DNA from 2 places in the Halobacillus sp. ABD4_316 genome. Region 2 is predicted to be linked to the other one. Evidence: riboswitches for the same ligand, from Rfam matches in the RefSeq annotation. Region 2 holds a riboswitch; the other holds the start of a gene.

Region 1 (14,945 bases), 650 kb from region 2:
GTCGGGCTGATCCCCGGCGGTGGTGGAAACAAGGAGCTGTATATCAAACACCTGCGGAATATCCCTGAGGGTGTGGAGGTTGACCTTCAAAAGGCGGCCGTCAGTGTCTTTGAAAAGATTGCGATGGCGAAAGTATCTACTTCTGGAGAAGAAGCTCTTGAAAACGGATTTTTGGATCAAAGAGATGCAGTAAGTACAAACGGAGATCATCTGCTGCATGATGCCAAGCAGAAGGTTCTTGGTCTGGCCGGTTCCGGATACAAAGCACCAAAGCGGACGAAGGTCCCCGTCACAGGAGAACAAGGGCTGGCTACAATGATTCTTGGAGCGAAGTCTCTCGTTTTAAGCGGATACGCAAGTGAGCATGACATGAAAATTGCTGAAAAGCTGGCCTTTGTACTGGCTGGCGGACGACTGAAACAAGGGACACTCGTCGATGAGCAGTATTTGCTGGACTTGGAGAGAGAGGCATTCCTCAGCCTGATTGGTGAGCCGAAATCGCAGGCTCGTATGCAGCACATGCTTATGAAAGGAAAGCCGCTCCGTAACTAAAAGGAGAGGACATAGAGGAGGGGACATACATTGAAAGAAGCAGTTATTGTAGCGGGAGCAAGAACACCGGTGGGACGCGCTAAAAAAGGCGCACTCGCTCATACAAGACCGGATGATCTGGCCGCTTTAACGATAAAAGAAACTTTAAAAAGAGCCGGAGGTTATGAAGGGAATATTGATGATGTCATTATCGGATGCGCCATGCCTGAAGCTGAGCAGGGAATGAACATGGCCCGCAATATTTCCGGGCTGGCAGGGCTGCATCATAAAGTTCCTGCGATTACGATAAACCGATACTGTTCTTCAGGTCTTCAGAGTATCGCCTACGCCGCTGAAAAAATCATGCTTGGACACAGTGACACCGCACTTGCGGGAGGAGCCGAATCGATGAGCCTGATCCCTATGGGTGGACACGTGATCAAGCCGAATATTGAATTGGTGGAGCAGGCCCCTGAGTATTACATGTCCATGGGTCATACAGCTGAAGAGGTTGCCGGGCGCTTCGGGATCTCGCGAGAAGACCAGGATGCTTTTGCTGTTCAGAGTCATGAACGTGCGGCACGTGCGATTCAGGAAGGGAAATTCGAGGACGAAATCGTACCGGTGGAAGTGACAAACCGAGAACTTGGTGCTGATCACAAAGTGAGGGAAACGAAAACGATGTTTACAGTCGATGAAGGAGTCCGTCCCGGCACAAGACAGGAAATACTCGCAAAGCTGAAGCCGGCATTTTCTACCAGAGGTTCCGTGACAGCAGGAAACTCTTCACAGATGAGCGACGGCGCTGCATCCGTTCTGGTGATGGATCATGAGAAAGCGAAGTCAGAGGGGCTCGAGCCACTCGTGAAATTCCGATCTTTTGCTGTCGCAGGTGTAGAACCAGAAATTATGGGGGTCGGCCCCATTGAAGCGGTGCCTAAAGCATTGAAAATGGCAGGGTTGTCCATTCAGGATATTGGTCTATTTGAACTGAATGAAGCGTTTGCTTCTCAGTCGCTGCGCGTCATACGTGAGCTGGGTCTTGATCCTGAGAAAGTCAATGTCAATGGAGGAGCGATTGCCCTTGGCCATCCGCTGGGCTGTACAGGGACGAAATTGACGCTGAGTCTTATCCATGAAATGAAGAGAAGAAACGAGCAATTTGGTGTCGTAACGATGTGTATCGGCGGCGGTATGGGTGCTGCCGGGGTATTTGAATTAATCTAATGGGGAGGCTCAACCAATGAGTGAATTAAAAGAGATGATTAAAGGTGGCGGATTTATTGTCGAGGATGTAACGGCCGATCAGGTCATTACCCCGGAGGACTTTACAGATGAACATTTGATGATTGCCAAGACGGCTGAAGACTTTGTTCTTGGTGAAGTTGTTCCAAAGATTGAGAATCTGGAAAACCATGAGTTTGAACATTCTGTCGCTCTTTTGAAGAAAGCGGGCGATCTTGGACTGCTCGGTGCCGATGTACCTGAAGAATATGGCGGTCTCCAGCTGGATAAAATCAGTTCATCCTTAATTACGGAGAAGTTCTCCCGTGCCGGCGGGTTTTCCGTCACTCATGGTGCGCACGTGGGGATCGGGTCTCTTCCTATTGTGTTCTTCGGGAATCATGATCAGAAAAATAAATACCTCCCTGTACTCGCTACAGGTGAAAAGATTGCCGCTTATGCCCTGACAGAGCCGGGATCAGGGTCTGATGCACTTGGAGCTAAAACGACAGCGAAGCTTAATGAAGCTGGCACCCACTACATTTTGAACGGGGAAAAACAGTGGATTACCAACTCCGCCTTTGCTGATGTATTTGTTGTGTATGCCAAGATTGATGGAGACAAATTCACAGCATTTATTGTAGAGAGAGAGTATCCAGGTGTATCTACCGGTCCGGAAGAGAAGAAAATGGGAATTAAGAGTTCTTCCACCCGTACATTGATTCTTGAAGATGCAGAAGTTCCGGTGGAAAACGTCCTTGGGGACATCGGAAAAGGCCATGTTATTGCCTTTAACATACTGAATGTTGGTCGCTACAAGCTGGCCATCGGTGGTGTTGGCGGAGCGAAACGGGCGATTGAACTGTCTGTGAAATACGCCAAAGAAAGAAAACAGTTTAAAACTCCGATTGCACAGTTCCCATTGATCCAGGAGAAAATTGGTTCGGTTGCCGCAAACACGTATGCCAATGAAAGTTCCGTTTACCGGACCGTCGGGCTGTTTGAACAGAGCATGGGCAAACTTACTGATGAAGAGCTGAAAGACGGGGCAGCTGTTGCGAAGGTTATTGCTGAATATGCGATTGAATGCTCCTTGAATAAAGTGTTCGGTACCGAACTGCTCGACTTTGCTTCCGATGAAGCCGTACAAATCCACGGGGGTTATGGTTTCATGGCGGAGTACGAAGTTGAAAGGATGTACCGCGATTCCCGGATCAACCGTATTTTTGAAGGAACGAATGAAATCAACCGGATGATCGTCCCGGGTACACTGCTTAAGAAAGCGATGAAAGGGGAACTTCCTCTCCTCCAAAAAGCTCAGACACTCCAGGAGGAAATCATGATGATGATGCCGGAAGAACCTGGTTTGGAGCCATTGGAGCAGGAGAAGTATTTAGTTAAAAATGCCAAGAAAATCGGACTTCTTGCCGCCGGCCTTGCCGCTCAGAAGTACGGAGAAAAGCTCGATAAAGAACAGGAAGTGCTCGTCAATATCGCTGATATGGTCGGTGAAATCTATAACATGGAATCAGCCCTGCTTCGTACGGAGAAAGCCATCCATCGTTCTGGTGAAGAAAAGAATAAGCAGAAGCTCCTCTACACGCAGGTGTATGTACAGGAAGCCTTTAACAGAATCGAGGCCCATGCGAAAGAAACGTTGATTGCGTCTGAAACCGGCGACTCCCTGCGTATGATGCTTGGTGCTCTTCGTAAACTGACACGTCATACACCGACGAACGTCATTCCGAAGAAGCGGGAAATTGCCCAGGGATTAATTGAGTCCGAAAGATATTACGTATAAATCAGTGACCAGCCCGCACTTGAAAGTGCGGGCTTTTGGCATGTAGAGAGGAAGGGATCCTCTCCTCACAGGGACATTCAATTTTCCCGGGAAAAAGTGTTTTTGGAGGCATTTGAATAAAGAGAAGGAAGGATGTAAAAGAATGAAAAAGGAATTGGAGGGAAAAGTAATTTTCAATGAAAAGATTGTCTCCATTGTGATAAAATAAGACGTAACAAGTTGGAAGGAGGAGGAGCATATGCCTGTTACCTTCTACTGGTACCCAAACTGCGGTACTTGTAAAAAAGCGAAAAAATGGCTGGATGATGAAGGGGTTCCTTACGAATCTGTACATATTGTTGAACATCCCCCTTCACAGGAAGAGTTGAAGGACCTCACGGCCAGGAGTGAACGACCGGTTAAGAAATTTTTCAACACCAGTGGGAAGAAGTATCGGGAGTTAAACCTGAAGGAAAAGCTGAAAGATGCAGATGAAGAAGAAATGCTGCGCCTGCTCGCTTCAGACGGGATGCTCATCAAACGGCCCATCGTCACTGATGGAACAAATGTCACTGTTGGTTTCAAAGCCGATGAATTTGAAAACGTCTGGGGCCGATGAGCAGAACATTGGAAATAAAAGCAGAAGGCTTTTATGTTTATAACTGTCATTAAACAAAAACAAGAACTGTGGAGGTAATCGAATATGAGCTTACCAAAAGATCTACGTTATTCTCAGGAACACGAATGGGTGAAAGAAGAAGGAGAAAAAGTCAGAGTCGGAATCACGGATTTTGCTCAATCTGAACTTGGCGACATCGTTTTTGTTGAGCTTCCTGAAGTGGGAGAAGAACTAAAAACAGACGAGCCTTTCGGAAGTGTGGAATCTGTAAAAACCGTTTCCGAATTATATGCACCGATCAGCGGTAAAGTTGTAGAAGTGAATGAAGATTTGGAAGACAGCCCTGAGTTTGTGAATGAGTCTCCTTATGATAAAGCCTGGATGGTTGTTGTTGAACCAAGCGATTCTTCAGAAGTTGAGCAGCTGATGTCTTCTGAAGAATATGAAGCGATGATTGATGAAGATTAATCAAAACAAGTAAGCCCGTTGTACAGGCAGGACTGATGATTCCTTGTCTGACATGATCGTGCTTGATCTTAATCATGTTCAGACCATGCCATATGGCATGGTCTGTTTCTATATAGTAGGTGATGAAGATGGATGGAGAACGGATTTTGATTGTTGAAGGGATTACAGATAAGAAGAAATTGAACAAAGTACTGGATGAGAAAATCGAAATCATCTGTACCCATGGGACGCTCGGTATTGAGCGAATGGAAGAAATGATCTTTGAACATAACCTGGATGAACGATCGGTCTATATCCTTGTGGATGAAGATGATTCCGGTTTTAAACTACGGAAGATGCTGACAGAGGAACTTCCGCACGCAGAGCATATTTATATTGATAAAGCCTTTAGAGAAGTGGCGGCTACTCCCGAGCCGGAACTCGCCCGTGCCCTGTTAAGCCGTCATTTCAGCGTGAAGTCGATGTATTTAATTTAGGAGGAAGCTTTGCAGAATTTAATACAAAATGAGGCAGCCTGGGTGCTGTCCTCGGATGAAAAAACGATGACATTTATTCACAGCCCTTTTTGCGGGACGTGCCACCTTGCCCGCAAGATGCTGATAACGTTGGAAGAGATGTATAAAAAAACACTATTCTCGGAAATGAACGCCTCTCTGCATCCTGCATTGATGGAACAATATCGAGTGGAAAGTGTTCCATGCCTCTTGATTACCCATAAAGGAGAAGTTCTTGAAAAGGTCTATGCTTTTCAATCCGTCCCACACATGTATGAAAAGATCATTCCCTATCTATAACCCGCCTTTATTCCCCGGGAAATGACAAGATAAAAACGGTAAAAAACCCGTCCTGCATAAACAGGGCGGGTTTTATTCATCGGCCGTATGACCAGTGATAAGCGGGTGGGAGGCCTTCCGCTGTTTTGATGATTAAACAATTTCCCCCAGGGACTGGACGATATCGAGAAAGGAAGCTTTATCACCGAACGATTCGTGGACCCTGCCTTCCTGATCTATGATAATAGTGGAAGGGACGCCCTTGCAGCCGAACGTATCGTATAAGCTTCGCCCATCATCAATCAAGGTAGGCTGGTTAAGAAATTTTTCAGCATATTCCTTTCCGGCATCAGGGCTGCGTTCACGACCGGGAACGTTAATCGTAACCAGCTCCACTTTTTCTTTGTCCATCGTTTCAAAGAGCTGCTCTTTTTTAGGTAAGTCTCTCCCGCAGTCAGGACACCAGGATGCCCAGAAAGTCAGGACGATCACCTTTCCGAAATGGTCGCTCAGACGATAGGTGGAGGGCTGATTTATATAAGAAAGCTCAAATTGAGGAGCACGTTCCTTCATGATTTCATCTCCTTACTGTAAAAATATACCTGATTATTATCTTTGACGTCCGTATAGACTCCATGCTAACATAACATATAATTTCACAGCGACATCATAACTTATCCAGAGTGGTGGAGGGACTGGCCCTTTGAAACCCGGCAACCGGCAAAAGCACGGTGCTAAATCCTGCGGAGCGTAAAGCTTTGATAGATGAGATCCACTAAAGTCTCTTCTATTTTAGGAGAGACTTTTTTGCATATCCAGATGTTCTTCTTTTCTGAAAAGTGGCTCATTTATGTTGACACGCTGGTGGCAGAGTGCTAAAATCCACTTTGTAGTTATGAAATGAATTAAAGCAGTAATAATTTAATAAGCTAAAATCTCTTATCCAGAGTGGCGGAGGGACTGGCCCTACGATGCCCGGCAACCAGCAGGTGTAACCGACCTGTCAAGGTGCCAAATCCTGCAGAGCATAACAGCTCTGACAGATGAGAGAACAGAAGATACATTGTTATTGAAACGCCATTCTGTTCTCGAACAGAATGGCGTTTTTTGAATGGGAGGGAACACATCATGATTACAATTAAGGATCTTTCTAAAGTTTTTCAAACGAAGGATCGGGAAGTGAAAGCTGTTGATGGCTTAAGCCTTACAATAAATAAAGGGGAAATCTACGGTGTCATTGGTTATAGTGGAGCGGGTAAAAGTACTTTTATCCGGCTGTTGAACCGACTGGAGGATCCAACAGAGGGCAGCATCCACGTCGGTGATCAGGATTTAACGGGCCTCAGTAAGAATAAACTGCGTATCGCCCGCCAGGATATCGGAATGATTTTTCAGCACTTCAACCTGCTTTGGTCCAGAACGGTTTATGATAACATCGCTTTTCCGTTGGAAATTGCCGGTGTACCAAAGGAAGAACGGAGCAAAAGAGTGAACGAACTGATCGATCTGGTCGGTTTATCCGGCAGAGGAAACTCCTACCCATCCCAGTTGAGTGGTGGACAGAAACAGCGTGTAGGAATTGCCAGGGCGCTGGCCAACAACCCGAAAGTCCTCCTTTGTGATGAAGCGACATCCGCTCTGGATCCGGAAACGACAGACTCCATATTGGATCTTCTTGTAGACATCAATGAAAAACTCGGACTGACCATAGTTTTGATTACTCACGAAATGCATGTCATTCGTAAGATCTGTCATCAGGTGGCAGTCATGGAGCAGGGGAAAATCGTTGAAAAGGGAGATGTTCTGGACGTATTTCTTCATCCAGATCAGCCAGTGACGAAGAAATTCGTCGATCAGGTGATGGGTGATCAGGAAAAAGAGCACTCTCTGAAATTGATCAAAGATAAGTACCAGTCCGGAAAAATTGTCCGGCTGCATTTTGTAGGAGAGAGTACCAACCAAGCGCTGATCAGTGAGGTCTCCAGGAAGTTCGTCCTGGATGTGAATATTCTTCACGGGAAGATCACGCAGACGCAAAAAGGAGCTTACGGAACGATGTTTGTTCAGTTTGAAGGAGACGATGAGGAAGCAGCCCGGGCAATCGAATATATACGCTCGACTTCTGTGGAAGTGGAGGTGAACCCGGATGCTTAATGGATTACTGCCAAACGTACGCATGGAAGACATGATTACAGCAACAAATGAAACGTTGTATATGACTCTGATTTCCGTAGCCGGCACATTTATCCTCGGGATTCTGCTCGGCCTGCTGCTTTATTTATCTGGTCCGGGAGGGCTCTGGCAGAACAAAGTGGTCAATGCAGTGACAGCTTCTGTCGTAAACATTTTCCGTGCCATTCCTTTTATTATATTGATCCTGCTTCTGTTCCCGTTTACAGACTTCTTGATTGGAACGATCCGCGGTCCGAACGCAGCCCTTCCGGCGTTAATTATCGGAGGAGCTCCGTTTTACGCGAGACTTGTTGAGATTGCATTGAAGGAAGTGGAAAAAGGTGTCGTAGAGGCAGCGAAGGCGATGGGGGCTAAATCATCAACGATCATCTTCAAAGTCCTGCTGCCTGAATCCATGCCTGCCCTTATTTCAGGAATTACGGTGACCGCCATTGCACTGATTGGTTATACCGCCGTGGCGGGTGCGATTGGTGCCGGTGGTCTTGGAGACTTTGCTTATTTCTACGGTTTCCAGCGTAGTAATTTTGATGTGGTCTTCATTTGCACGGTGCTTATCATTATTATTGTGTTTATTTTCCAATTCATCGGTGATTATGCTTCCCGTAAATTGGACAAAAGATAAAAAACAAAAGGGAGAGATTATTCATGAAAAAAATCTGGACAACAGCGGTTGCGCTGTTATTCGTTCTTGTTCTTGCCGCCTGCGGTTCTTCTGAGGAAGATTCCTCCAGCGGTGAAGGAAATACGGAAATTACAGTAGGAGCAACAAGTGTTCCTCACGCTGAAGTTCTTGAAGAAGCAAAGCCGCTTCTTGAAGAAGAAGGGATCACGTTAAATATCGAGGAATACCAGGATTACATCCTTCCAAACCAGGATTTGGCCGAAGGACGTATTGATGCAAACTATTTCCAGACGATTCCTTATATGGAACTTCAAGAGCAGGATAATGATGATTACGATTTTGCCAATCTCGGCGGGATTCACATTGAGCCGATCGGTGTGTACTCCCAAAAGTATGACAACCTTGAAGACGTAGAAGAAGGTACCGAGTTCGTCATGAGCCGTTCTGTATCCACCCACGGCCGTGTATTGACACTTCTTGAAAAAGAAGGGTTGATCAAACTGGATGAGAGTGTAGAAAAAGTGGATGCCACGGTCAATGATATTGTCGAGAACCCTAAAAACCTTCAGTTTGATACCGGCGTGGACGCAGCCGGCCTTCCTGAAGTGTACAACAAAGAGGAAGAAGTCCTTGTAGCGATTAACACGAACTACGCGATTGAAGCGGACCTTGTACCAAAAGATGATGCGATCATCCTTGAAGGGACAAACTCCCCTTATGTGAACGTCATCGCTGCTCAAAGCAAAGACGAGGACAACGAGGCACTGAACACGCTAGTGGAAGTCCTTCGTTCTGAAGACATTCAAACCTTTATTGAAGAGGAATACGAAGGAGCAGTTATCCCTGTTTCCGACGATTCTGAATAACGGATAAAATAAGTGACTGCGGTTGATACTAACCGCAGTCACTTATTATTTATGGGAGGTTTTAACATGCAGGATCAGAATATGACGTGGACGCAGACATATTTACATGATTATAAAGAAGGAATGGGTGTCTTTGCGGAACACATGCCTGAAGTCGCCCACCAGTTCAGTCAATTTTCCCAGGAATGTTTTAAAGCCGGAGAGCTTTCACAAAAAGATAAGCAGCTGATGGCTCTCGGAATCAGTATCGTGGCCCAGGATGAATACTGTATGATCTACCACACCAAAGGCTGTGTCGATCAGGGAGCTTCGGAAAGAGAGATCATGGAAGCTTGTGGAGTCGCCGCAGCTTTTGGAGGCGGAGCAGCTCTCAGTCAAGCTGTTACCCTTGTCCAGGACGCCTACAGTGATTTAACGAACAACGTTAACTAATTGAATTATTAGAAAATTAAAGAAAAACAAATGTATTAAATGGAAATGCAATTATTAAACGCTTACATCGGTCCGCGGGTTCGCATATGAATGAAAATGCGGTTTCAGAAGATTTTATACAGGGTAAAGGTTTGTGGTAACCTAAATTGTGTAAATAATCTGAAAGGGTTGATTCGTTATTAATGACCATCTGCAGTTGAATTTCACCGCTGAAATGGAAAAGGCAATGCATCAGTCTCACAATACGAGTTATGCGGAGTACAGCCGTAGACTGGACACTCGGCTGGAAGTAGAACAAAAGCGTCAGCGTGAATTCGAACAAACTCAGAAAATGCATGCCCAGGTGGACCGTCAATTGCATAGATAATGTTTAGGAACGAATCAATCAGGTGGCTTTAGTCACCTGATTTTTTCATGTTATACTAATGTAGGAAAGTGAGAATGAACATGTATCAATGTCCAGGTTTCCCTCTCCTTTTACCAGTGGGAAAAAGTTGATTACAAATAAAAAATGATTTAAGATTATAATGAGAATAAATTGAGAATGAATGTTTGTTTTCAGTCTGACTGGACATTCGATAATAATAGATACTGGAGGTATACATTATGGCAGGATCAACATTAGAAATTAAAGATCTTCACGTAGAGATTGAAGGTCAGGAAATCCTTAAAGGTGTAAACTTAACAATCAACGGCGGTGAATTCCACGCAGTTATGGGACCAAACGGAACAGGTAAGTCCACGTTGTCCTCTGCAATCATGGGTCATCCGAAGTATGAAGTAACCAAAGGTGAAATCATCCTTGATGGTGAAAACGTACTGGAGATGGAAGTAGACGAGCGTGCGAAAGCCGGCTTGTTCCTGGCCATGCAGTACCCGAGTGAAATCAGCGGTGTAACCAACTCCGACTTCCTGCGTTCTTCCATTAACGCTCACCGTGAAGAAGGTGATGAAATCTCTCTTATGAAATTCATTAAAGAGATGGACAACACGATGGATACACTTGAAATGGATAAGAACATGGCTCAGCGTTACTTGAACGAAGGTTTCTCCGGTGGTGAGAAAAAACGTAACGAAATTCTGCAGCTGATGATGATTCAACCGGCGATTGCCATCCTGGATGAGATTGATTCCGGCCTGGATATTGATGCTCTTAAAGTCGTTTCCAAAGGGATCAACGAAATGCGCAACGACTCCTTCGGCTGCCTGATCATCACTCACTACCAGCGTCTATTGAACTACATCACTCCTGATAAAGTACACGTGATGATGCAGGGTCGTATTGTGAAGTCCGGTGGTCCGGAGCTTTCCCAGCGCCTTGAAGAAGAAGGATACGACTGGATCAAGCAGGAGCTTGGCATCGAAGACGAAACGGTCAACGCGTAATAAGATAGGAGGGTAACCATGACAGTAGAAGTCACACTACCATACGACAAAGAGTATGTTACAAACTTTTCCCAGGGTCTTCAGGAACCTGAATGGATGAAGAACCTTCGTCTAAGTGCTCTGGAGAAATCAGAATCTCTTCCATTACCAAAACCAGATAAAACCAATATATCCAAATGGAACTTCACGGAATTCGATCATCACGTAACGAGTGATAAGATTGAAAATCTTGACGATCTTCCAGTTGAAATCAAGGACTTTTTAGATCAGGAAAAAGAACAGCAGAACCTTGTAATTCAGCGTAACCATACCGTTGCCTATGCAGCGATTGAACAGCAGCTGAAGGACAAGGGTGTCATCTTTACAGACATGCTGACAGCTGTCCGTGAGCACAGCGATCTCGTTGAAAAGTATTTCATGAATGATGCGGTGCACGTGGACGAACACCGTTTGACTGCGCTGCATGCGGCTCTAGTGAACGGCGGGATTTTCCTTTATGTTCCAAAGAACGTTCAGATCGAAGAACCGATTCAGGCGATTTTCTGGCAGGAGGATCCTAAAGCCTCTCTCGTTAACCACATTCTTGTTGTGGCAGAGGAAAACAGTTCTGTTACGTATGTGGAGAACTATATTTCCCACAATAAAGAAGAAAAAACTTCTTCCAACATTGTGGCAGAAGTGATCGCTAAAGACGGAGCGAAGGTTTCCTTCGGTGCGGTGGATAACTTCGAAGCCGGAACGACAGTTTATGCGAACCGCCGCGGTGTAGCCTATCGTGATGCAGTGATCGAATGGGCTCTCGGCCAGATGAATGAAGGAGATACCGTCTCTGAAAACATCACGCATTTGATCGGTGACAACTCCCATTCCAATGCGAAAACAGTAGCCATCGGCCGTGGAGCGCAGAAGCAGAACTTTACAGCGAATATCACCCATTTCGGAAAAGGGTCGGATGGATATATCCTTCAGCACGGAGTTATGAAGGACAAAGCCTCTGCAATCTTTAACGGAATCGGAAAAATCGAACACGGCGCCAGTAAATCCAATGCCGAGCAGGAGTCCCGTGTACTGATGCTCAGCAAAGATGCACGTGGTGATGCGAACCCGATCCTTCTTATTGATGAAGATGACGTTACCGCTGGTCACGCTGCTTCTGTCGGCCGTGTGGATCCAATCCAGCTTTATTATCTAATGAGCCGTGGAATCTCTCGCTTTGAAGCGGAGCGTTTGATTATTCACGGATTCCTGGCACCTGTGGTAAATCAATTGCCTGTAGAGGCGGTAAAACGCCAGCTTAGACAGGTAATTGAAAGGAAAGTCTATTAATGGATGTAAAAGCTGTACGCGAACAGTTCCCAATCCTTCAACAGGAAGTGAATGGGCATCCGCTCGTGTACCTGGATTCCTCCGCGACTTCCCAAAAACCCCTTCAGGTGATTGAGAAGCTTGATGAATACTACCGCGGATACAATTCCAACGTTCACAGAGGTGTTCATACACTGGGAACGAAAGCAACAGACGAATATGAAGGTGCCCGCGAAAAAGTCCGCCGCTTCATAAATGCTTCCAGTACACAGGAAGTCATTTTCACACGTGGTACAACGACAGCGATCAATACGGTAGCATCAAGCTACGGCCGTGCGAACCTTTCTGAAGGTGACGAAGTCGTCATTACTCAGATGGAGCACCACAGCAACATCATCCCGTGGCAGCAGGTCGTCAAAGAAACAGGCGCTGTCCTCAAGTATATTCCGATGCAGCCCGATGGAACCGTTCGTTTGGAAGATGCAGAAGCAGCGATTACCGACAAAACGAAAATTGTAGCAATGATGCATGTATCCAACGTACTTGGTACGATCAACCCGGTGAAGGAAGTGGCTGAAATCGCCCACCGTAAAGGTGCAGTCATGCTCGTGGACGGAGCTCAGAGTGTCCCTCATATGAGCATCGACGTCCAGGACCTGGATGCTGACTTTTACGCCTTCAGCGGCCACAAAATGTGCGGTCCGACCGGCATTGGTGTTCTCTACGGTAAGAAAGCCTTGTTGAATGATATGGAGCCGGTTGAATTCGGTGGTGAGATGATCGATTTTGTTAACCTGTATGATTCCACGTGGAAAGAGCTTCCGTGGAAATTTGAAGGGGGTACGCCGATCATTGCAGGCGCTGTTGGTCTTGGCGCAGCGATCGACTTCCTTTCAGACATCGGACTGGATAACATTCGCAGGCATGAAGAAAAACTGGCTGCCTATGCGGTTCAGGAAATGAACAAGATGGACGATATGAAGATTTTCGGTCCTGAACATCGTGCCGGTCTTGTAACGTTCAATCTCGGCGATGTCCACCCTCACGATCTCGCAACCGTGCTTGACGCTGAAGGGGTGGCTGTACGTGCGGGACATCACTGTGCCCAGCCGCTGATGCGCTGGCTGAACGTTTCAGCTACGGCCAGAGCAAGTTTTTATCTCTACAACACAGAAGAAGATATAGACCGACTTGTCGCTGGATTACAAACAACAAAGGAGTATTTTGGCGATGTCTTTTAATAACCTAGATACCCTTTACCGTCAAGTCATTATGGATCATTATAAAAACCCGCGCAATCGTGGCTCCATTGAAGGAAATCCAATGGTCGTAGATATGAACAATCCGACCTGCGGGGACCGGATACAGGTTTACCTGCAAGTGGAGGACGGATTGGTCCAGGAAGCGAAGTTTGACGGAGAAGGCTGTTCCATCAGCCTTTCCTCCGCATCCATGATGACGCAGGCGATTAAAGGCAGACCCGTTGATGAAGCATTAAAAATGTCCGAGCTGTTTTCCGACCTTATGCAGGGGAAAGACATTGATGAAGACGGCCTTGACCTTGGCGACATTGAAGCCCTTCAGGGAGTAGCCAAGTTCCCGGCGCGCATCAAATGTGCGACACTGGCATGGAAAGCCATGGAAAAAGGTGTCGGAGAAGAGAAGCAGGACTAAAGCTTTTGCCAATACCAAAAGGAGGTATGTACCATGGCCAAAAAAGCGCCAGAAGTGGGAGAGTACCAATATGGTTTCCACGAAAAAGACGTATCCATTTTCCGTACACAGAAAGGTTTGACGAAGGAAGTCGTTGAACAAATTTCTAATTATAAAGAAGAGCCGAAGTGGATGCTTGATTTCCGCCTGAAGTCTCTTGAGCAGTTTTATAAAATGCCGATGCCACAGTGGGGTGGCGACCTCCAGGAACTGAACTTTGATGATATTACGTATTACGTAAAACCATCTGAACGTTCCGAGCGTTCGTGGGATGAAGTTCCGGAAGAAATCAAGAATACGTTCGACCGTCTTGGAATTCCGGAAGCGGAGCAGAAATACCTTGCCGGTGTATCTGCCCAGTATGAATCCGAAGTGGTTTATCACAACATGGAGAAAGACCTGGAAGATATGGGTGTAATCTTTAAGGATACCGATTCAGCTCTTAAAGAAAACGAGGACCTTTTCAAAGAATATTTCGGTAAAGTCATTCCTCCATCCGACAACAAATTCTCAGCGTTGAACTCTGCGGTCTGGTCCGGTGGTTCCTTCATCTATGTTCCGAAAAATACGAAGGTGGAAACGCCGCTTCAAGCCTATTTCCGTATCAACTCTGAAAACATGGGACAGTTCGAGCGTACGCTGATCATTGCTGACGAAGGTTCTTCTGTCCACTATGTAGAAGGCTGTACAGCTCCAACGTATTCGTCCAGTTCCCTGCACAGTGCGGTCGTTGAAATTTTCGTTAAGGATAATGCGTACTGCCGTTATACAACGATCCAGAACTGGGCCAACAACGTCTACAACCTTGTTACAAAGCGTGCGGTTGCTGAGTCCAATGCAACGATGGAATGGGTCGACGGTAACCTCGGTTCCAAGTTGACGATGAAATATCCAGCTGTCCTTCTTAAAGGAGAAGGAGCCCGCGGTATGACGTTGTCCATCGCTCTTGCTGGTAAAGGCCAGCACCAGGATGCCGGTGCGAAAATGCACCACCTGGCGCCGAATACGTCATCGACCATCGTTTCCAAATCCA
Region 2 (14,945 bases):
TCGTAGAGCTTGTGCTGGAACAGTTAACTTCCCAAGGGTTTCAATTTGTGAAAGTCAGTGATCTTCCATCATAAAAAAGACGGGTAGATGAACATCGTGTTCGTCTACCCGTCTTTTTTATGTTTTCTAGTCCTCATTCAGCTCATCTTTGATGAAACGGCCCCATTGTTCGAATTCAACGAGAAAGCCGTCGTGACCATAATCCGTAGGGATATGCCTGTGGACGGCCTTCGGTGCCGCCGATGAAAAAGCGGAAATCAGCTCTTCTGGATACAGCAGGTCGTGTTCAAAACTGAACGTGATCAAGTCTGCTTTATACTGAGCGGCGGCCGCTTTCCATCCTCCCCGGTTTCTCCCGATGTCATGGTTATTCATTGCATCAAGCAGGTACAAGTAGCTGTTCGCGTCAAACCGTTCTTTGATTTTATCTCCCTGATAATCCAGGTAGGACTGAATTTCATAAGTGTCTCCTCCATTGGACCGGTCAAACCTTTTTTCAAAAAGAGCAGGGCTTCTGTAAGTCACCATGCCGGTCATCCGCGCAATTTCAAACCCCTGCAGGGACTCATTCGTCGTGTAGTTCCCGTCTTGGAAAAAAGGATCGTTTTTAATGGCTTTCGCCCCGATATGATTGAAGGCGATGCCGTAATCACTTAAGTAGGGGGTGGCAGCCATAATCAGCAGCTTCTCCATAAAGTCAGGGTAGAGGAGCCCCCACTCATACGCCTGCATACCTCCAAGCGATCCTCCCGCAACAGCTTTGACCTGATGAATGCCCATCTTTTTTAAAGCCTCATACTGGGCACGGACCATATCCCGGATGGTCACTTTAGGGAAATGCTGACGGAATGGTCTGCCTGTATCCGGATTCATACTGGCGGGACCTGTAGACCCGTGACAACCTCCCAGAACATTGAAAGTAATCACTTGGAACAGGGAGGTGTCGATTGGCTCCCCCTCCCCGATTAATCCTGCCCACCAGCCGGGCTGCTCTTCCGTACCCACAGCTGCCTGGTTCCCGGTTAAAGCGTGGCAGACGACAATGACGGGAGCATGAGACGGGCCGGTGCGTTCGTAAGCCAGTTCGACAGATTCCAGCCGTCCGCCGGATTCGAAATGGAAGGGTCCCAGTTCAATCGTTTCCAAAGCTGCTGTCTGGCTGGCGGGGTTTTTTAAAGACATGCTTTCATTCTCCTTTCTGGCCATTATACAGTGACGAGTGTTTGAGATAAGTGGTGTCCTGAGCGGATCGAAACGATCGTCTCGTAAAGGCTCGCACCGGATAGGATTTGTTCATTTTTCAGGGAAGAAGCAGTTTTGGACCAGATGACCGATGGATTCGCCGACTGGGCCAGATCCGTTTGGTTTTCTCCAAGGGTTTCAAAGTAAAGAATATCGAAAGCTGGATCGTTCTGTTCCAGAATGTCTTCCACCTTTGAAAAAGTAGTCACATCAAAACCGAACCGCTCCAACTTGGAGGCTTCCTCCTGCAGGCCTCCCGGCTGATCAGGAATGACGCCGATCGTTTTCCGGCGGATGTTCCCATTGGACCGGTCGAGAGAGGAACGGAGAACGGTCTCCGCTGGATGAGGCTGTTCCTTATAAGGGCGGCTGTATCCATTGGCCTTTTCTATGGCTTGATCCAAGTCCTGTATAAGATCAGTCACAGATTCCAGACCAACCGACAAGCGGACAAGTTCTTCGGAAACACCGGACTTTTTCAAGTTCTCCTCATTCAACTGCTGATGGGTGGTGGATGCCGGATGGATGATCAATGATTTCGCATCACCCACATTAGCTACGTGGGACCAGAGTGTGGAGTGATCGATCAATTTACGACCGGCTTCGCGTCCCCCTTTGATTCCGAAGACAACCATGGATCCGGCTCCGCCTTTCAAATACTTTCGGGCAAGGTCATGAGTAGGGTGATCCGGCAGTCCAGGGTAATTCACCCAATCCACCCCTTCATGATTCTCAAGGTATGCAGCAATCTCATAGGCCTGTTCTGCATGCTTTTCGATTCTCAGGTGAAGCGTTTCAAGTCCCTGCAGGAGCAGGAAGGCGTTCTGGGGGCTCAGGCAGGCGCCGATATCTCTCAAAATCTGAACACGGAGCTTAACCGCATAGCCGGCAGGTCCAGCATCAATACCGAAGCGGATGCCGTTGTAGCTTTCATCAGGCTCAGTAAAACCCGGGAATTTTTCGTGATTCCAGTCAAAACGCCCGCTGTCTACGACAATACCGCCGATAGCTGTACCATGGCCCCCGATCCACTTCGTTGCGGAGTGGACAACGATATCGGCTCCCCAGGCGATCGGTTTGCATACATAAGGGGTGGCGAAGGTGTTGTCGACAATCAAGGGAATGTGATGGGCGTGGGCAATATCCGCTACCGCTTCAAAGTCCAGCACATTCAGGCTTGGGTTCCCGATGGTTTCAGCAAAAATCGCTTTCGTTTCAGGTGTAACAGCTTCCTCAAAGGCATTAGGATCGTTCCCATCTACGAAAACAACGTTCACACCATAGCGGGGAAGGGTGTGGACGAATAAGTTATACGTACCTCCGTACAAGTTGGAGGAAGTGAGGATGGTATCTCCGGCTCCGGCAACGTTCAGGACGGCCATCGTGATTGCCGCCATCCCGGAAGCTGTAGCGACAGCAGCGGCACCGTCTTCCAGAAGGGCAACACGCTGCTCAAATACATCGACCGTCGGGTTTGTGATTCTGGAATAGATGTTCCCTGGTTCGGCCAGGGCGAATAGGTTCTGGGCATGATCGGTATCATTAAATACATATGACGTTGTCTGATAGATGGGAACAGCACGCGATCCTGTTGCTGGATCAGCTTCCTGTCCACCGTGAAGCAGCTGTGTTTCATCACCGTATACATGATTTGAATTGGTCATTGTTTCATTCCTCCTTATGATTTCCAGGACATCCTGATCCTCGGTGTAGAGGGAAAAAGAAAAACCCTCTTCTGTAAGTAAGAAGAGGGCTTTTATGTATGCTTACCTCCCCTTATCTTTCAGATCATCTGATCTGTAGGATGTAGCACCTTTTCAAGTTTTCCTTGAAGGTTGCCGGGCGTCTCAGGGCCTAGTCCCTCTGCCGCTCACGATAAGAGTTTTCAATATTTAATTTATCTGACTTGTTTGAAATTATAAAGGGGTCCAGCTCTCTTGTCAATTCCCAGCTTGAAACAAGGGTGTTTAAATCTATAATAGGGCGGGAATGGATAATTAAGTCTATGTTGAAGGAGATGTTTTCATGAAGGAATATAGTGTAGTACCAAATAAAGATGTAACCGGATGGTTCGTAAAAATTGAGGACGTAGCTCCGACAGATTTATTTGATGAGCGTGATACAGCTGTAGAAAAAGCGGAAGAAATCGCGAAAAAGAACAAACCGAGCCGCTTGTACATCCTTGACCAGAATCACGAAGTTGAAGAAGAGCGTACCTTTTAAAAAATCCCCGTCCAGGGGATTTTTTTATGGCTTCCTATGCTTGTTTTCCTGTGGCTGTAGTTTTTTTGCGTGAAACCGATTATGATGGGACACAGGTTGAGAAAGAAAGGAAGGACCGGAATGAATCATACATATGACGTGATCATTACAGGAGCCCGGGCAGCTGGGGCAAGTCTGGCTGTCCTGCTCGGGAAAATGGGGAAGCGTGTCCTGTTGATCGATAAAGCCGCGTTTCCGAGTGACACACTGTCTACTCACTTTATGTCCCATACCCGCTTCCTTGAGGAACTGGGCATCCTTCATAAACTGGAGAAGACCGGTTTGAGAAAAGTGAGCCGGATGCGGACGTATATCGGCCAAAGTTTTATAGAAGGACCGAGAGCGGATTATACGATTATACCTAAACGAGATGTCCTGGACCCTCTTCTGATCGAGCAGGCCGAGGCGTTGAGTTCCGTCACTTTTATGCCGCGTACGTCAGCAAGAGGTTTGATCAGAGAGGACGGGCGCGTTGCCGGGCTTCACCTTGAAACAGAAGGGGAAGCGTGGGAGGCCTGTGCAGCGTGGGTGGCCGGAGCGGATGGAAAGAACTCGAACATCGCTGCCTGGACGGAAGCAGAGAAGTATCGGGAAACGAAGCCTCTTCGTCCGGTCTTATACGGTTATTACACAGGCGTGGAGCCGTTAAGCGAACCTGTAACGGAGATTTTCCTGCATGAAGGACGAATCGGCTTTGTATTTCCAATGGAGGAAAACCGGGATTGTCTCGGTATTGAAATCCACCCTGGGGAATTTACGGACATGATGAAAGCGCCGCAGGATACATTTGAACAAACGTTTAATCAATTTTACGGAATGAAGAAAAGGATGGAAGGGGCAGTTCTGCAGGGAAAGATTATCGGAACCCCCGGAATGCCGAACTTTTTCAGGAATGCTTATGGAGAGGGCTGGGTCCTCCTTGGAGATGCTGGTCACAGTAAAGATCCAAGTACGGGGCTTGGAATCAATGATGCGTTTCTACAGTCCTTTCTGCTGGCCGATGCTTTTCAGCAGATGGATGAAGGGGTGGATTGGAAAACAGCCCTGGATCGTTTTCAGAGTCGAAGGGATGAACAGCTGCTGCCGGGATTTCAGCTGACATTGGATTATATTCAATCGCTCCGGAAGTGGACAGACAACGAAATGGCATTGTTTCAAACCATCGCCGCCAACCCTATGGCGTGGAATAAGCTGATGCCTCATATGGGACGGCATTTGAAAGAAGACACCAAGGATTTCCCTCTTTTTTATCAATCGGTGGAAGGGGAAGCTTCCTCCTTCGGTTTCAGGAAGGATTAACTTCCTTTGAAGGCGAAATGGTTAAGAGAGGTGATGAGAAGATGGAATGGTCGAAAACATCAGCTTTCGAAAAGCTGCAGGAAATTTATACAGATAAAGTGATGCAGGACGAAAAAAGAAGAATCTTCCAAATGGTGTACCGCCATCTGCATGGCCATCTTGACGATCTTGCTGTGGAAACAGGTCTGACAGAAAAAGCTGAAAAACAATTGAAGTTTTTTAAAGAATACACGTTTATGCCGGGCGATAATCTTTTTCAGTCGATGCGCTGGGTCTTTTTGGTCGCCCGTGGAGAAAAACCGAGGGAAGCAGAAGAAACGAGGGATCACTTGAACCGGATTTACCGTTCGTTGTATCAGCCGGCCGGCTTGAAGAATCCGGCCATTCCTGAGACTTTCTGGGAAACGCCTCTCGGTGTCGCCTGTTTGGTGGCAGAAGAAGGAGTCGAGGCGGTTTATCCGATTCTTGATGAAGTTCTTGAAGTCGAAAAAATATAGGATGAATGGGGTTTTCTGCAAAGGAAGCCCAAGAGAAGGGGAGGGTCAAGGATGGAACATTATGAAGTGACGATTATCGGTGCAGGCCTTGCAGGAATAACAGCCGCGCGCCGTTTGATGAAGCAGGGACGTACAAATATCATGCTTGTCGATAAAGGGAAAAGTGTCGGGGGACGCCTCGCCACCCGCCGGATTGCGGGCGGCAGAGCGGACCACGGGGCCCAGTTTTTCACGGTCCGTACAGAAGAACTTGAAGAAGAAGTCCAGCACTGGGTGGAGGCCGGATGGGTAAAGGAATGGTTCGGTGACGACCACCCGCGGTACACGGCTGTAGACGGAATGAATGCTTTTGCCAAGCAGCTTGCTGAGGGTATCCCCACTTTATTGGAAACAAAGATCGAGAAATTATTAGAAAATGACGGGGGATACAGGGTCTACAGTGCAGACGGTTCTGAATGGCAGACGGACAGTCTGTATTTGACGATGCCTGTGCCCCAGGTTCTGGAGCTCTTCAGAAACAGTACCATGAGCATGCCTGAACCTGTGAGAAAACAATTGAAAGGGATCCTGTTTGAGCCAACGTATGTGGGATTGTTTGAATTCAACAAGCCTACAGAACTTCCTGAGCACGGCCATTTGGATCAAGACCTTCCTGAAGGTGTGGAACGGATTGTAGATCATAGTAAAAAAGGAATTTCCGAAGATGTGATCGTCAGTGTCTACATGACAGCAGACTGGTCCAGAAAATACTACGGTGAAGATTATGTCATGTCTCTGGTGAAAGAAAAGGCGGAGAACTATCTTCCATGGGACGACCTGGAGTCGGAGCAGTTGAAGCGGTGGAGGTATGCCCAGGCGAAGAAAGTTGTGAAGGAGTCCTGTCTTGATGTGAATGGAGACGGCAGACTCATCCTCGGTGGAGACGCGTTCCTCCGCCCGAATGATACAGCCGGCCGGACCCGTTTTGAAAGTGCCTATTTGTCAGGGAAAGATGCTGCTGCCCATCTGCGCTGGTAGAAAAAGTTCGTCCTATCCAGTTAGAGTTGTCCGCATGTCATGTTGAGGGGGGCACGTTCCGCTTATCGGTGGATGCCTGCCGCGGGCACGGCCTCCGCTGACTTGGTCAAGAAAACCATTGGACCAAGTGGGTCTTCGGCTCGCGGGCTCGTCCGCGGAAAGGGAAGGGGCTTCCGCTCCGGGCGGCAGGAAAGAAAAAAGCTTGTAAAGAAACAGAAGCTCCTCTACAAGGTGAAAGGTGTTCTCTCTAAGAGAACACCTTTTTATGTGACTTTCGGTTCGTATTTCTTCATGCGCTTCATGCGGGCCATCGTATAGACGGCAAGTCCTGCCCAGATGAATGTAAAGGCGACGCCATGCACCGATGTGAATGGTTCGTCGTAGAGGAATACACCGATGAACAGCATAATCGTTGGCGCGAAATACTGTAAAAAACCCACCATGGAAAGCGGAATCCGTTTGGCCCCCGCTGAGAATAAAAGTAACGGTACAGCGGTCACGACTCCGGCGCCGAAGACAAGGAGTGCTGTGAGCAATCCCCATTCTACGGATGCCCCCTGCCCGCTTAGCTGCTGGAGCAGGAAGAAAAGCGCAGCTGGTGTAACGATGAACGTTTCAATGGTCAACCCAAACATGGCGTTCAACGGCACCAGTTTTTTAAGCAGGCCGTATGTTCCGAAGCTGAAGGCCAAGAGCAGGGCAAGCCAGGGGACGGAGCCGAACTTTAGTGTCATATAAAGGACGCCTGTTCCAGCGAGAGCGAAAGCGAGCCACTGGGCTTTCGAGAAGCGTTCCTGAAGGAAAATCATGCCGAGCAGAATGCTGACCAGCGGATTAATGTAATAGCCGAGGCTGGCTTCAACCACGTGGTTGGTATTGACAGCAAGTATGTAGGTCACCCAGTTGATACTGATGGTCACAGATGCCAGTGTCATTCCGATCATCTGCCGCTTATTCTTTAAAATCCGTCGGCATTCTTTGAAAAACGCCTGCTGTTTTTGAAGAACCAAAATGATCAGCGTCATAAAAACAAACGACCAGACGATGCGGTGGGCAAGAATCTCAAAGGCGGAAATTTCCTGAATCCATTTCCAGTAAATCGGAAGAATGCCCCATAGAATATAAGCTCCGGATGTATAGATGATTCCTAGTTTTTGATCATTTTCCATCTCTGTCCTCCTTTCCATAAAAAACTGTTCGATGTACGTCCGAATCATTATAGCACCATTTGCAGAACAGAATGGAAAGAAAAGGCCTGAAGTGCCTCCTTTTCCCTTGAAATCGAAAAGGGTGCGCTTCAGGGCCACCTATGAAGAGGAACGGTTCTGAGATGATCAAAAAGTACAGGCCGGCCAATGGCCTCTCCGGAAGATACGGGCGGCTGACCAATGGCGGTGATCTGGAAGCATGAGAAAAGCTTGTAGATAAACACATGGTTTCTCTACAAGCGGTAAAACGTTTGTTATTGATTACGGCGTGTCCTGCGGCCGGTCTGCATCACCAAGGTTTTGAAACGGGAGTTCCGCATGGTTGTCGATTGCTATTCTCAGAAGCGGCTGATCGGCTGGTCCTTCCATGACAGAACCATCATAGGAAAAGCGGGACCCATGACACGGGCAGTCCCAGGAATGTTCCGCACTGTTCCATTCGACTTCACATCCAAGGTGGGTACAGGTGGTATCCAGGACGTGAAGCTGTCCCTCCTCATCCCTGAATGCACCTGCCCTCTGTCCTTTCCACTGGACAACCATTCCTTCCCCTTTCTTTAAACGGTTCGGTTTATCTTCCACCAGTTCGACTTTTCCTTCCACCAGGTGGGCGGCTACATCGAAGTTCTGGGAAATGAACTGCTTCATACTTGGATCTGACTTGAAACGGGATGGTTTGAAAAGCTCGTGGAACAAGGAGGTTTCCCCGCATACATAATCGGTAATCAGCTGGGCAGCGAGTGTTCCATTGGTCATGCCCCATTTTCGAAAACCGGTCGCAATAAAAATCCGGTCGTTTTTCCGGGTGATCGGTCCGATATAAGGAACCTTATCGAGCGTCGTCAAATCCTGGGCAGACCATTGGAAGAGCTTCTTCCTGATGCCGAACGTCACGGCAGCAAACTCCTCCAGCGCCCGGTAGTGGAAGCTTGTATCGATCCCCTGACCGGTCTTATGACTTTCTCCACCGATGATCAGAACATTCTTTCCGTTGTACTCAGCCGTGCGGATCGAACGTTTCGGTTCGTCGATGGACAGGTACATGCCCGCAGGAACTTCACGCTCAGGTTCGACAGCGATCACGTAGGATCTTTCCGCATACATGCGGGAAAAGTACAGGCCTTTTCCATCATAAAAAGGGAAATGGCTGCAGGAGACCATTTTCTCGCAGGCCACGACGGACCCGCCGCCGGTTTTAATTTCAAGGCGGTCTTTTTCAGTAACGTCAACCGCTTTCGTCTGTTCGTAAATTTCTCCTCCAAGTCTCACAAATTCCTCAGCGATGGCTTTCAGATATTTCACAGGGTGGAACCGGGCCTGGTTTCTCATGCGGAGTGTCTTTTCAGCATCCATGCTGAAAGGGAGCGTATGACCTGTACCACCGGGAATGTCCAGCGTCTGATAGGCTTCGTACTCCTTGTCCAGTTTCAATGCTCCTTTAGAGGTGGTTGCGAATAAAAAAGCGTCTTCTTCCGCCCAGTCGCAAGCGATATTGTACTTATCGACCCATTCTTTCATCGTTTGGAGAGCCTTTGTCTGTGCCTGGTAATAAAGGGAGGCGGACTCCTCACCAAAGTGTTTAATCAACTCGTGATAGATTAATCCGTGCTGGGCCGTTACTTTGGCTGTTGTATGTCCGGAGGTGCCGTTGATCAATCGGTCCGCTTCCAGAAGAATGACTTTTCTCCCGGTTTTAGCGAGCAGATAAGCCGTCGTTATTCCGGTCATACCACCGCCGATGACAGCGACTTCCGCAGATGTATCTTCTTTTAACGGTTCATAGGAAGACAAGGATGTATCTTCTCTCCATAGTGGTTCAGGTTGTGTCCACTGTTCATAATGTGTCATAGAAACCCTCCTGAGAGATGCTTTTCTTACAGTGTTTCCTTTCCTTACCAAATCATGTATCTGGAAAAAGTATAAGTTTTCGACAATCGCATGACATAATGAGGCTGCAGGCTTCTACCTGATCCCTGTATGGAAACTTTTGTAGTATAACCAGTGGGTATATGGAATCAGATGGAAGTGATAAACAGGATGGAAGTATGTGTGGCACGGCAGCCGATTTTGACGGTGGATGATGATGAGTACGCCTATGAGCTTCTATACCGGAGTAGGGAGGAGAACCAGTTTGTGCCCATGGATGAGAACAAGGCAGCATCGGACGTGCTGATGAACAGTTTCGTTACAATCGGACTGGATCGATTGTCCAATGATAAGCCCTGCTTTATTAATTTCATGGAGGACCTGTTGTTTTAAAAAATACCGGAATACTTCGACCCTGAAGAATTGGTCGTTGAGATCCTTGATGAAGTGTCATTCAGTTTCGAGATGATCCAGGTGTGCCGTGAGTTGAAATCAAAAGGGTACACCATTGCTCTTGACGACGTTATCGATCCGGAAAGGGCCTTTATTTTCGAACTGCTTCATTACGTGGATAACCGTATGGTTACAGAAGAGAACCGCTGCCACTTGCAGAAGGGATTAAAGAAGTTGATTTTGAGTGGCTGGAGCGGCTCTTTCATGAACATTTCAATGAACTTAAGGACGGAGACGATGTGGAAGAACAAGAGTCTCTGTGATGAATATAGTAGGTAAGGGGGGAGCCTTTTCCCTTCTTTTTTGATAAACTATTAATGTAAACGCTTACAGAAAAGGGAAGGGGAAGGGTTATGAAAAAGACACATATGGAAACAAAGATGATTCACAATGAGCAGGCTGGACATAATGAAACAGGGAGCCTGACCACCCCGATCTATCAAACTTCTACATTTTCATTTGCTTCTGCTCAGGAAGGGGCGCGCAGGTTTGCCGGTGAGGAGGAGGGCTATATTTATTCCAGGCTCGGCAACCCAACCGTCGCCCAGTTTGAAGAACGAATGGCTGCTTTGGAAGGTGGCGGGAAGGGACTTGCCTTTGCATCCGGTATGGCGGCTGTATCGGCCGTCCTTATTGCGCTTACAAAAGCCGGTGACCATATTGTCTGTTCCAATGGTCTGTATGGGTGTACGTACGGGCTGCTCAAGATGATGGAAGAGAAGTATGGGATTACTCATGACTTCTGTTCTATGGAGACAGAGGAGGATCTGAAGCAGACGATAACGGACCGGACGGCCTGTATTTTCGTGGAAACGCCGATTAATCCAACGATGAAAGTCATAGATTTGGAGATGGTGTCACGGACAGCCTCTTTGTCCCGCATCCCGGTTGTCGTTGATAATACGTTCTGCACGCCTTATCTTCAAAGACCGCTCGAACTTGGATGCGACGTTGTTGTTCATAGTGCAACGAAATATATAGGAGGACACGGGGATGTCGTAGCCGGTGTCGTCGTAGGGAGCCGGTCGTTTATGGAGAAGCTTGCTTCTTCCCAGCAGAAGGACATCGGCGGTATCTTATCTCCATTTGATGCGTGGCTGTTGATCAGAGGAATGAAAACGATGCACCTCCGCATGGATCGCCATAGTGCGAATGCGTCTGAAATAGCGGCTCGTCTGATTCGTCATCCGAGAGTGAAGCACGTGCATTATCCGGGCTTTGAGGATGACAGGCAGTCCGCGATTGTACAGAATCAAATGAAGGCCGGAGGGGGAGTCATCGCATTTGAATTGAACGGAGGACGGGAAGAAGCGGAACAATTCATCAACCGGTTGAACCTCATTAAGATTGCGGTCAGCCTTGGAGATGCCGAAACATTGATCCAGCATCCCGCTTCCATGACTCATGCGGTCGTTCCTGAAGAGCAGCGGAACGCTATGGGCATTCACGAATCGCTTATCCGTATATCCGTCGGACTCGAAGCCGTCGACGATATTTGGTATGATTTATATCAGTCCCTCTCGGAAGATTGATGAACGCGTCAAAGCCGTGACACCTGTCCGGCTTTTTTGTTTTGTTCGGCGTTTATCCTTTCCGGTGCAGGGAAAAGTAAAAGTAGCTTCATGAACAACCGTGAAACTAGCTTTAACATTTATAAAAACATAAAGGACGGTGCCGTATGTTTAAAAAATTATTCGGTAAAAAAAATGAAGAAGAGCAGCTGACTGCTCCTGTCAGCGGGAAAGTTGTCGCTCTTGATGAAGTGGACGACCCTGTATTCAGCCAGCGTATGATGGGGGATGGTGTTGCCATTGAACCTGCAGATGGAAAAGTGGTCAGTCCTGTATCCGGAGAAATCGTTCAACTGTTCCCAACCAACCATGCCGTAGGGATCAAAACGAAGTCCGGTGTTGAAGTCCTTGTCCACATCGGTCTTGAAACCGTATCAATGGAAGGAGAAGGTTTCGAAGGTCACGTGAAAGCTGGAGATCAGGTGAAAGCTGGAGACCATTTGATCACATTTGATATGGATCTGGTTAAAGAAAAAGCGAAAAGCACCATTACTCCTGTCATCATTACCAACTATGACGATATCATCGACTCTTTTGAACCATCGTACAGTGATCATGCAGAAGCTGGTCAGTCTACAGTGGCTGTCTTAACGACGAAGTAATAGGAAAAGCCTAAAATACCCTGGTGTTTTAGGCTTTTTTCTTTTTTATGCAGAAGATTTGAAGAAACAAAGCAATCTGCGTGGAGCAGCATGGCTGTCGGCTCGTATTCATCTGCTGGGATATGAATGGAAAATAGATAGAAAACGCTATATAATAGGTGGAAAGAATCAGGTGATAGGACGTATTTATACATAGAGGGGGATGACATTGACGGAGCGGGACGAGGAACTGAGAGAACTTGTAGAAGCAGAAGTACGTAAAAACAAAGAGAGTGTGGAAGGGGATCCTTACCGCCTCACGTACCACCATATGCCTGCAGCAGGATTGATGAATGATCCGAATGGATGGATCCAGTGGAACGGCACCTACCACTTGTTTTATCAGTGGATGCCTTTCCATACAGGCCACGGCGCCAAATTCTGGGGACATCGGACATCCAGGGATCTTATCCACTGGACGGAGCAAAAGCCTGCGCTTACGCCGTCCGAATGGTTTGATAAGGACGGGGCATTCTCTGGGAGTGCTGTTGTATCGGATGATCAGCTGCATCTTTTCTATACAGGAAATATAGATGGTGATGGAGACCCTGAAGAGGAGTATCAGTGCCTGGCTGTTTCGAGTGACGGGGTGACCTTCACGAAAAAAGGTGTCGTCGTGGAGCGTCCCGAAGGGTATACCAGTCATTTCCGGGATCCTAAAGTATGGCATCATGAAGGAAAGTGGTACATGGTTGTCGGGGCACAGACGGAAGCCAAGCAGGGGCAGGTGTTGTTATATCAATCACAGGACCTGGAAAACTGGGAGTTTATCGGACCTGCCGCAGGGAGTTTCCAAGGGCCGCTGCAAGCGTTCGGTTATATGTGGGAATGCCCGGATTTCTTTCATTTGAACGGCCGGGATGTATTGATTGTTTCTCCACAGGGGCTTGACCCGGATGGGATGGATTATGCCAACACTTATCAGAGTGGATTTTTCACCGGCAGTTTGGATTATGAGGCTGGGACCTTCGATCATGGCGCCTTCAAGGAACTGGACCGAGGATTTGAATTTTATGCGCCGCAGACGATGGAGGATGAGCATGGAAGACGCCTCCTTGTCGGATGGATGGGAGTGCCTGATCAATGGGAGGAGGCTCACCCAACGGTCGATAACCATTGGATCCATGCCCTGACCCTTCCGCGGGAATTGACATGGAGGGATGGACAGTTGATTCAGTCCCCGGTGGAGGAACTGCAGGAAATGAGAGGGCCGGTCCTTCTGCATTCGTCCATCACAATTGAAAATGATCAGAAAGCTGTGAGAGGAGTAGAAGGGCGGTCCATAGAGCTTAACCTTGAATTTGAAAAGCTCGGGGATCAGTTTGCGCTGGAATTCTACCAATATGCCTCCCTCAGCTATAGAAAAGGCATTCTTACTTTATCGCGTCCGCGTCTGGATGAGCATTCCAAAACGGAATTCCGGAGAGTCCGTCTTGAACGGCCATTGGAAAGCTTACGTATCTTTGCGGATACATCCAGCCTGGAAATTTTCGTGAACGGGGGCGAGGAAGTGTTCACCTCGCGGATCTTCCCTCAGCCGGAAGAAGAGCATATATTGTTTACTTCACTTGGGGAGAGCACCTTCTCCATTGAAAAGTGGAATTTGTCAGGGTGGACACTTGAGCAGGGATGAGGCTCTGTCAAGCTTCCTGAACACTATTTCTGTATGGTAAGATAAGGATACGTATTTTGCACGAAGGGGTCATGTCTATGAGTCAATCTTCTAAAAAAATGAAAGCAAATGAACGGCGGGAGTACATCCTCACCCTGTTGAAGCAGCGGGGGATGCCGATTACGGGAAGTGCTCTAGCTGAAGAAATGAATGTAACGAGGCAGGTGATTGTCGGTGACGTTTCCCTGTTGAAAGCGGGGAACGAACCGATTGTGGCTACCAGTCAGGGCTACATGTATATGTCAGAGGCTAAAGAAGATCTGGCTTATCAGCGGACCATTGTCTGTCGGCACGAAGGAAGCGAGACAGAAAATGAATTGAATATCCTGGTGGATCATGGTGTCCACGTCCGGGACGTCGTCGTCGAACACCCGGTATACGGGGATTTGACCGCACGACTTCAAGTCGCAAACCGCCGCGATGTAAAGAAGTTCATTGAAAAAGTCCGTTCCACCAATGCTCCCTTTTTATTGGAGCTTACGGGCGGCATTCATACGCATACGATTGCTGCAGAGAGCAGGGAAGCGCTGGATGAAGCAGAACAGGCTCTTAAAGAAGCAGGAATTCTTTTGGAACATCAAGGATAGATGGGTACGAGACAGGCATAAGGTGAAGCGCCTGTCTTTTTTTATGGTATTTTTTACATGATTTCATTCCATTCCCAACCTTTGTGAGGTAGAGAATATGATATATTGAGAGAAATGGTGTTCATTAAAAGGCAGGTGTCTACATGATCGATATATTTCCAATTTTATTAAGTATTATTCTTGGCTTAAACGTCCTGCTCGCTTTGGCGATCATCTTCCTCGAACGAAGAGATGCCAGTGCGACGTGGGCGTGGCTGATGGTGCTCTTATTCATTCCTATTGCCGGATTCCTGCTGTACTTGATTTTCGGGAGGCGACTCAACCGGAAAGAAATCTTCACGTGGGATAAAAAGAGCCGTCTCGGTCTTCTTACGGCTGTCCAGGAGCAGTTGACGGCCATTAAGGAAGGACATCTGGAAGTTCAGCATAAAGACATTATTCCTTATGAGGATCTGATATACATGCATCTGAAAAACAACGATGCCCTTCTTTCCCAGAACAATGCTGTGCAGATCTTTACGGATGGGCAGAAGAAATTCCAGGCTCTTCTTGAAGATATTGAACAGGCGGAAAATCATATCCATCTGCTGTATTACATTCTCCGGGATGATAACCTTGGACAGCGGCTCG

Evidence for each region. Region 2 has a riboswitch for S-adenosylmethionine ahead of ACXAJH_RS09020 (O-acetylhomoserine aminocarboxypropyltransferase/cysteine synthase family protein). Riboswitches for the same ligand answer to the same signal wherever they lie in the genome.
Region 1: another riboswitch for S-adenosylmethionine. It lies ahead of ACXAJH_RS12090 (methionine ABC transporter ATP-binding protein); the one in region 2 lies ahead of ACXAJH_RS09020 (O-acetylhomoserine aminocarboxypropyltransferase/cysteine synthase family protein).

The regions. Positions count from the first base shown of each region.
Region 1 covers NZ_JBSWZA010000002.1:1,037,669-1,052,613, forward strand. Annotated here, with positions in the region: gene ACXAJH_RS12050 (3-hydroxyacyl-CoA dehydrogenase/enoyl-CoA hydratase family protein) at 1-552, shown strand, start outside; gene ACXAJH_RS12055 (acetyl-CoA C-acetyltransferase) at 583-1,758, shown strand; gene ACXAJH_RS12060 (acyl-CoA dehydrogenase family protein) at 1,775-3,556, shown strand; gene ACXAJH_RS12065 (arsenate reductase family protein) at 3,795-4,154, shown strand; gene gcvH (glycine cleavage system protein GcvH) at 4,239-4,622, shown strand; gene ACXAJH_RS12075 (toprim domain-containing protein) at 4,751-5,098, shown strand; gene ACXAJH_RS12080 (thioredoxin family protein) at 5,108-5,416, shown strand; gene ACXAJH_RS12085 (TlpA family protein disulfide reductase) at 5,549-5,968, opposite strand; SAM riboswitch class I at 6,067-6,167, shown strand; SAM riboswitch class I at 6,332-6,445, shown strand; gene ACXAJH_RS12090 (methionine ABC transporter ATP-binding protein) at 6,524-7,549, shown strand; gene ACXAJH_RS12095 (methionine ABC transporter permease) at 7,542-8,210, shown strand; gene ACXAJH_RS12100 (MetQ/NlpA family ABC transporter substrate-binding protein) at 8,234-9,076, shown strand; gene ACXAJH_RS12105 (carboxymuconolactone decarboxylase family protein) at 9,143-9,508, shown strand; gene ACXAJH_RS12110 (YuzK family famiily protein) at 9,735-9,875, shown strand; gene sufC (Fe-S cluster assembly ATPase SufC) at 10,115-10,894, shown strand; gene sufD (Fe-S cluster assembly protein SufD) at 10,913-12,220, shown strand; gene ACXAJH_RS12125 (cysteine desulfurase) at 12,220-13,440, shown strand; gene sufU (Fe-S cluster assembly sulfur transfer protein SufU) at 13,430-13,873, shown strand; gene sufB (Fe-S cluster assembly protein SufB) at 13,907-14,945, shown strand, end outside.
Region 2 covers NZ_JBSWZA010000002.1:388,336-403,280, forward strand. Annotated here, with positions in the region: gene ACXAJH_RS09010 (polysaccharide deacetylase family protein) at 1-74, shown strand, start outside; gene metX (homoserine O-acetyltransferase MetX) at 127-1,182, opposite strand; gene ACXAJH_RS09020 (O-acetylhomoserine aminocarboxypropyltransferase/cysteine synthase family protein) at 1,206-2,906, opposite strand; SAM riboswitch class I at 3,016-3,124, opposite strand; gene ACXAJH_RS09025 (DUF2188 domain-containing protein) at 3,268-3,465, shown strand; gene ACXAJH_RS09030 (FAD-dependent monooxygenase) at 3,586-4,803, shown strand; gene ACXAJH_RS09035 (hypothetical protein) at 4,845-5,300, shown strand; gene ACXAJH_RS09040 (NAD(P)/FAD-dependent oxidoreductase) at 5,352-6,317, shown strand; gene rarD (EamA family transporter RarD) at 6,581-7,486, opposite strand; gene ACXAJH_RS09050 (FAD-dependent oxidoreductase) at 7,787-9,373, opposite strand; gene ACXAJH_RS09055 (hypothetical protein) at 9,575-9,784, shown strand; gene ACXAJH_RS09060 (hypothetical protein) at 9,878-10,123, shown strand; gene megL (methionine gamma-lyase) at 10,198-11,376, shown strand; gene ACXAJH_RS09070 (PTS sugar transporter subunit IIA) at 11,523-12,017, shown strand; gene ACXAJH_RS09075 (glycoside hydrolase family 32 protein) at 12,220-13,689, shown strand; gene ACXAJH_RS09080 (3H domain-containing protein) at 13,767-14,315, shown strand; gene cls (cardiolipin synthase) at 14,462-14,945, shown strand, end outside.